2 linked regions of the Azotobacter salinestris genome follow. The protein of the gene in region 1 interacts with the protein of each later gene in a pairwise test. Links are inferred from orthologs where the notes say so. Each region holds a gene or a part of one and is shown on either strand. Other genes may lie near its edges. The genes, in order: GCU53_RS07940 and hypB.

The links.
Region 2: the proteins of GCU53_RS07940 (region 1) and hypB interact in binary tests that used the Escherichia coli proteins (3 or more experiments, as listed by UniProt). The link is inferred for Azotobacter salinestris from one-to-one orthologs.

Annotation. Positions count from the first base shown.
Region 1 is NZ_CP045302.1:1,676,196-1,679,293, forward strand. The notes cover bases 207-2,996. They hold GCU53_RS07940 (FKBP-type peptidyl-prolyl cis-trans isomerase), read right to left. Parts: upstream 1,950-2,996; coding sequence 1,464-1,949; downstream 207-1,463. Other genes in these bases: GCU53_RS07925 (EAL domain-containing protein), read left to right, coding at 207-389; mscL (large-conductance mechanosensitive channel protein MscL), read left to right, coding at 489-899; GCU53_RS07935 (glutathione peroxidase), read right to left, coding at 900-1,382; GCU53_RS07945 (DUF3565 domain-containing protein), read left to right, coding at 1,964-2,242; GCU53_RS07950 (acetate kinase), read left to right, coding at 2,242-2,996. Outside these bases: more of GCU53_RS07925, read left to right, coding at 1-206; more of GCU53_RS07950, read left to right, coding at 2,997-3,098. UniProt on the Escherichia coli protein: Folding helper with both chaperone and peptidyl-prolyl cis-trans isomerase (PPIase) activities. Chaperone activity prevents aggregation of unfolded or partially folded proteins and promotes their correct folding.
Region 2 is NZ_CP045302.1:2,903,148-2,906,277, forward strand. Bases 151-2,972 are described here. They hold hypB (hydrogenase nickel incorporation protein HypB), read left to right. Parts: upstream 151-998; coding sequence 999-1,946; downstream 1,947-2,972. Other genes in these bases: GCU53_RS13525 (nickel-dependent hydrogenase large subunit), read left to right, coding at 151-662; hypA (hydrogenase maturation nickel metallochaperone HypA), read left to right, coding at 655-996; hypF (carbamoyltransferase HypF), read left to right, coding at 1,967-2,972. In the rest of the region: more of GCU53_RS13525, read left to right, coding at 1-150; more of hypF, read left to right, coding at 2,973-3,130. UniProt on the Escherichia coli protein: Involved in the maturation of [NiFe] hydrogenases. Required for nickel insertion into the metal center of the hydrogenase. Exhibits a low intrinsic GTPase activity, which is essential for nickel insertion.

The sequences.
Region 1 (3,098 bases):
TCGAGGTCACCGAGCAGGAACAGGAGCTCGACCTCGACCCCCTGATCGGCATCCTGCGCGCCTATCGCCAGCAGGGTTTTCGCACCGCCATCGACGACTTCGGCGCCGGCTACGCCGGGCTCAACCTGCTGGCCGACTTCCAGCCGGACCTGATCAAGCTGGACATGGCGCTGATTCGCGACATCGACCGCGACAGCGTGCGCCAGGTCCTGGTCGAGGGTCTGCTCGCGATCAGCCGGCGCCTGGGGATCACGGTGATCGCCGAGGGCGTGGAGACGCCGGGCGAACTCGAGGCCCTGCGCGGTCTGGGGATCGAGCTGTTCCAGGGCTACCTGTTCGCCAGACCGGCCTTCGAGGCCCTGCCGCCAGTCCGCTTTCCGGACGTCTGAGGGACGCCGGCCGGGTTTTCAGCGACCGGCGCGCTGCGGGAAATAACCGATGACACGCCCTAGACTGCGAGCCAGGTCATCTCAACGAGGAGCGCTTGCATGGGCATGCTCAGCGAATTCAAGGCCTTCGCCGTCAAGGGCAACGTGGTCGACATGGCGGTGGGGATCATCATCGGCGCGGCCTTCGGCAAGATCGTCTCGTCCTTCGTCGGGGACTTGATCATGCCGCCGCTCGGCCTGCTGATCGGCGGAGTGGACTTCTCCGACCTGGCCATCACCCTCAAGCAGGCCCGGGGCGATGCGCCCGCGGTGGTGCTGGCCTACGGCCGGTTCCTCCAGACGGTGATCGACTTTGTGATCATCGCCTTCGCCATCTTCATCGGCGTCAAGGCACTCAACAAGCTCAAGCGCAAGGAGGCGGCGGCGCCGAGCCTGCCGCCGGCACCGACCCGCGACCAGCAGCTGCTCGAGGAGATCCGCAACCTGCTCAAGGCGCAGAACCGCTCCTGATCAGCCGAGGGCCTTCTCGATCGCCTGCAGCAGCGCCGGGGCGTCCGGCGCGGTGCGCGGCGAGAAGCGCGCCAGCACGCGGCCGTCGCGGCCCACCAGGAACTTCTCGAAATTCCAGGTGATGTCGCCGGGGAACTCGGCGTCCTCCCCCGCCAGCAAGCGGTACAGGGGGTGGCGCTCGGGACCGTTGACCTCGAGCTTGGCCGCCAGGGGGAAGGTCACACCGTAATTGAGGGTGCAGAACTCGCGGATCTGCGCCTCATCGCCCGGCTCCTGAGCGGCGAACTGGTTGCACGGCAGGCCGAGCACGCTGAAACCACGGTCGCGGTACTGCAGCTGGAGCCTCTCCAGGCTCGCGTACTGAGGCGTCAGGCCGCATTTCGAGGCGACGTTGACCACCAGCACCACCTTGTCGCGGAACTGCGCCAGCGGCAGGTCCTGGCTGTCCAGTCCGCGCAAGGCCAGATCATGGAACGCACTCATCTCTCGACTCCCCTGCTTGCCAAGAGAAAAGGCGCCAAACGGCGCCCTTTCGAGGTGTCACGCACGGCCGGCGGGCCGGCTTCAGTGGTGGTGGCCACCCTCGCCATGGATATGGCCGTGGGCGATTTCCTCCGGATGGGCTTCGCGCACGCCGACCACCTTGACCTGGAAGTTCAGGCGCTGACCGGCCAGGGGGTGGTTGCCGTCGACGGTCACGTCGTCGCCTTCCAGGTGGCGGATGGTGACGATCTGCATGCCGCCGTCCGGCGCGGAGGCGTGGAACTGCATGCCCACCGCCAGCTCGTCGACGCCTTCGAACATGGCGCGGTTGAGGGTGGCGACCAGCTCGGGGCTGTACTCGCCGTAGGCCTCTTCCGGCTCGATGGAAACCTTCAGCTCGTCCCCGGCCTGCTTGCCTTCCAGCGCCTTCTCCAGGCCGACGATGATGTTTCCGGCCCCATGCAGATAGACCAGCGGCGCACCGCCGGCAGAACTGTCGATCACCTCACCGGCATCGTTGGTCAGGGTATAGTCGATGGAGACAGCCTTGTTGGCGGCGATCAGCATGAGCGAACAACCTTTTGCAAAAGAAGAATGAAGTTCCCAGTGTAACCGTCACCTCGCGGGAAAGCGAACCGGGCGAGGACGAGCGGGCCGGGACGCCGCGCCTGACCGGCTTCCGCCAGGACGCGGACGGCCACTGGGTGGCGCTGCTGTCCTGCGGGCATACCCAGCATCTGCGTCACCAGCCGCCCTGGCAGAACCGCCCTTGGGTACTCAATCCGGAACATCGCCGGCGCCTCATCGGTCAACCCTTTTCCTGCGGCTGGTGCCGGAAGGAACGATCCCGGGAGGACTGATGGCCACACGCAACATACTGGTGCTCAACTGCGGCAGCTCGTCGCTCAAGTTCGCCCTGATCAGCCAGGCCCACGCCATGCCCCTGCTCGCCGGCCAGGCCGAGCGCCTGAACAGCCCGCAGGCGCTGCTGCACTGCTGGCAGGCCGCGAGCATCCGCCACCAGCGCGAGCTGCCCGGCGCCGACCACCGCGCCGCGCTCGAAGCGCTGTTGCCGCTGGTCGAGGAGGCCTGCGAGGGCCGCCTGCACGGCATCGGCCACCGGGTGGTGCACGGCGGCGAGCAATTCACCCAATCCTGTCTGATCGACGCGCGGGCGCTCGCGGCGATCCGCGCCATGGTGCCGCTGGCGCCGCTGCACAACCCGCAGAACCTGCTCGGCATCGAGACGGCCATGCAGCTGTTCCCCGGCCTGCCGCAGGTCGCGGTGTTCGATACCGCCTTCCACCAGAGCATGCCCGAGCACGCCTTTCGCTACGCCATTCCGGACTACCTCTACCGCGAGCATGGCGTGCGCCGCTACGGCTTCCACGGCACCAGCCACCACTACGTCGGCCGGCGCGCCGCGGAGCTCGCCGGCCTGTCCCCCGGCGACAGCAGCTGGCTGAGCGCACACCTGGGCAACGGCTGCTCGACCTGCGCCATCGTCGACGGCCAGAGCCGCGACACCAGCATGGGCCTGACCCCGCTGGAAGGCCTGGTTATGGGCACCCGCAGCGGCGACGTCGACCCCAACCTGTATGGCCACCTGGCCCGCGTGCTGGGCTGGAGCCTCGAGGAGATCGACCACCTGCTGAACAGCGAGAGCGGCCTGCTCGGCCTGTCCGGGCTTTCCAACGACATGCGCAGCCTGGAGCA
Region 2 (3,130 bases), 1.2 Mb from region 1 along the record:
TGCAGCCGCTGAGCGCCTTTCGCGCTGAGCCGCAGCCGGCCGATCCGCAGCTGGAGGAGACCCTGGCCGCGCTGGTCGCCGCCTGGACCGCTCTGCAGTTGCCGGCACCGGTCGACTGGCTGGGCGCGCGGCTGAAGCCCTGGCAAGCGGTCGCGCTCGGCGGAGCGCTGCCGGAAAGCGTCGATCCGGCGAATCTGCCGGCACTGCTGACGCAGCTGCGTGCGGGCGACGTCCGGGCGGAAATCGCCGGTGCGCCGCGAATCACCGGCCCGGCCGCCATCGCCGGGATGCAGGCGACGGCCGCCGCGCAGATCGAGCAGCACGTCGGCGCGCTGCTGCGGCGCACGGCGCAGGCGATAGACTCGCTGCAGCAGCAGCCGCCGCTGCCGCCGGCGGTGGCCGGGCTGCAGGCGGGGGAGGGCGTCGGCCTGGCGCAGACCGCCCGCGGCGCTCTGCTGCACCGGGTGTGTCTGGACGAGGGGACGGTCGGCGCCTGGCAGCTGCTGGCGCCGACCGACTGGAATTTCCATGCCGACGGCCCGCTGCGCCGCCGGCTGTGCGGCGTGCGGGTGGCCGAAGGAGATTGCGAGGCGCTGCTGCGCGAGCTGATCCTTGCGCTCGATCCCTGCGTCGCGTTCGAGGTGAAGATCATTCATGCATGAGATGTCGATCGCCGAGGGCATCGTCCAGCTGCTGGAGGAGCAGGCCGCGGCGCAGCGCTTCGAGCGGGTCAAGGCGGTGTGGCTGGAGATCGGCCCGCTGGCCGCGGTCGAGGTCGAGTCGCTGCGCTTCTGCTTCGAGGCGGTGACCCGCGGCAGTCTCGCCGAGGGCGCGCGCCTGGAGATCGTCGAGCTGCCGGGGCGCGCCTGGTGCCTCGGCTGCAACGCCAGCGTGGCGATCCGCCGACGCTACGACGCCTGCCCGCAGTGCGGCAGTTACCGATTGCAGGTCACCCAGGGCGACGAGCTGCGGGTCAAGGAACTGGAGGTAGAATAAGCATGTGTACCGTTTGCGGCTGCGCCGAGGGCGAAACCCGGATCGAGGGCGAGCACCATCATCACGGGCATGACCATGCCCACCCCCACACTCACCCCCATGATCATGGCTATTCCCACCACGAGCACGTTTTCGTGCGCCGCCCAGCACCGGCCGAGGCCGCGCCGCTGGTGGTCGAGGGTTTGAACCTGCACTTCGGCCAGGGCCCGGCCCGCGCCCACGCGCCGGGCCTCAGCCAGAGCCGCATGGTGCAGATCGAGCAGGACATCCTCGGCAAGAACGACCGCTACGCCGCCGAGAACCGCGCGCGCTTCGACGCCCTGTCGCTGTTCGTCCTCAACCTGGTGTCCAGCCCCGGCTCGGGCAAGACCACCCTGCTCACCAAAACCATCGAGCTGCTCGGCCGGCGCCGGCCGCTGGCGGTGATCGAGGGCGACCAGCAGACCGACCACGACGCCGCGCGCATCCGCGCCACCGGCGTGCCGGCGGTGCAGGTCAACACCGGCAAGGGCTGCCACCTGGATGCGCACATGGTCGGCCACGCCCTGGCGCGGCTGGACGACCTCGAAGGCGGCCTGCTGTTCATCGAGAACGTCGGCAACCTGGTCTGCCCGGCGGCCTTCGACCTGGGCGAGGCGCACAAGGTGGCGATCCTCTCGGTCACCGAGGGCGAGGACAAGCCGCTCAAGTACCCGGACATGTTCCACGCCGCCGACCTCATGCTGCTCAACAAGACCGACCTGCTGCCGCACCTGGACTTCGACGTCGAGGCCTGCATCGCCTACGCCCGGCGGGTCAACCCGGACATCGAGGTGATCCGCGTCTCGGCGCGCAGCGGCGAGGGCATGGACGACTGGCTGGCCTGGATCGAGCGCCAGCGCGGCGCCCGCCTGCGCGCCCGGATCGACGCCCTCAGGGCCCAGGCGCAGGCCCTGGAGGCGCTGCTCTGAATCAGCCGGCGGAAGCGGGCGTGCGCCTGCTGCTGCGCGGCCGGGTGCAGGGGGTCGGCATGCGCCCCGGCGTGCACCGTCTGGCCACCGCGCTCGGCCTGGCCGGCGAGGTGTGCAACACCGGCGAGGGCGTGCGCATCGACCTGCAGGGCCCACCGGCGGTGCTCGCCGAATTCGAGCGCCGCCTGCCCGCCGAGCTGCCGCCGCTGGCGCGCCTCGATGCCCTCGAGCGCACGGCGCTGCCCGGCGGGGCGCGCTTTTCCGGCTTCGCCATCGCAGCGAGCCGCGACGAGAGGAGCGGGGCGCTGGCACCGCCGCCGGATGCCGCGGTCTGCCCGGCCTGCCTGGAAGAACTCTGCGATCCGCAAAGCCGCCGCTGGCGCCATCCCTTCATCAACTGCACCCACTGCGGCCCGCGCTACAGCCTGATCCGTCGTCTGCCCTACGACCGCGCGCAGACCAGCCTGGCCGGTTTCGAACTCTGCCCGGACTGCCGGCGCGAGTACCAAGATCCGGTCGACCGGCGCTTCCACGCCCAGCCGATCGCCTGCCCGGCCTGCGGCCCACGGCTGTGGTGCGAGGACGGCGAGGGCCGGCGCCTGCCCGGAGATCCCGTCGCCCTGGCGCTGGCAGCCCTGCGCCGCGGCGAAGTTGTCGCCCTGCGCGGGGTCGGCGGCTTCCACCTGGCCTGCGATGCGCGCAATGCCAAGGCGGTGGCCGAACTGCGCCGGCGCAAGCGCCGCCCGGGCAAGCCCTTCGCGCTGATGGCCGCCAACCCGGCTTCGCTGGAAGCCTTGGTCGAGCTGAACGCGAGCGGCCTGGACGAGCTGACCGGCCCGGCCGCGCCGGTGGTGCTGCTGCGCAGGCGGCCCGCCACCGATGGCTTGCTCGCCGCCGAAGTGGCGCCGGATCTCGCCTGGCTCGGCGTGATGCTGCCGCACAGCCCGCTGCACTGGCTGCTGTTCCACGAGGCCGCCGGGCGGCCGGCCGGCACGGCCTGGACCGCCGCGCCCCAGGACCTGGTACTGGTGATGACCAGCGCCAACCTGAGCGGCGAGCCGCTGATCACCGGCAACGGCGAGGCGCGCGAGAAGCTCGCCGGCATCGCCGACCTCTGGCTGCTGCACGACCGCGAGATCCTCAACCGCTGCGACGACTCGGTGATCAATGCCCTGGGCCATGCA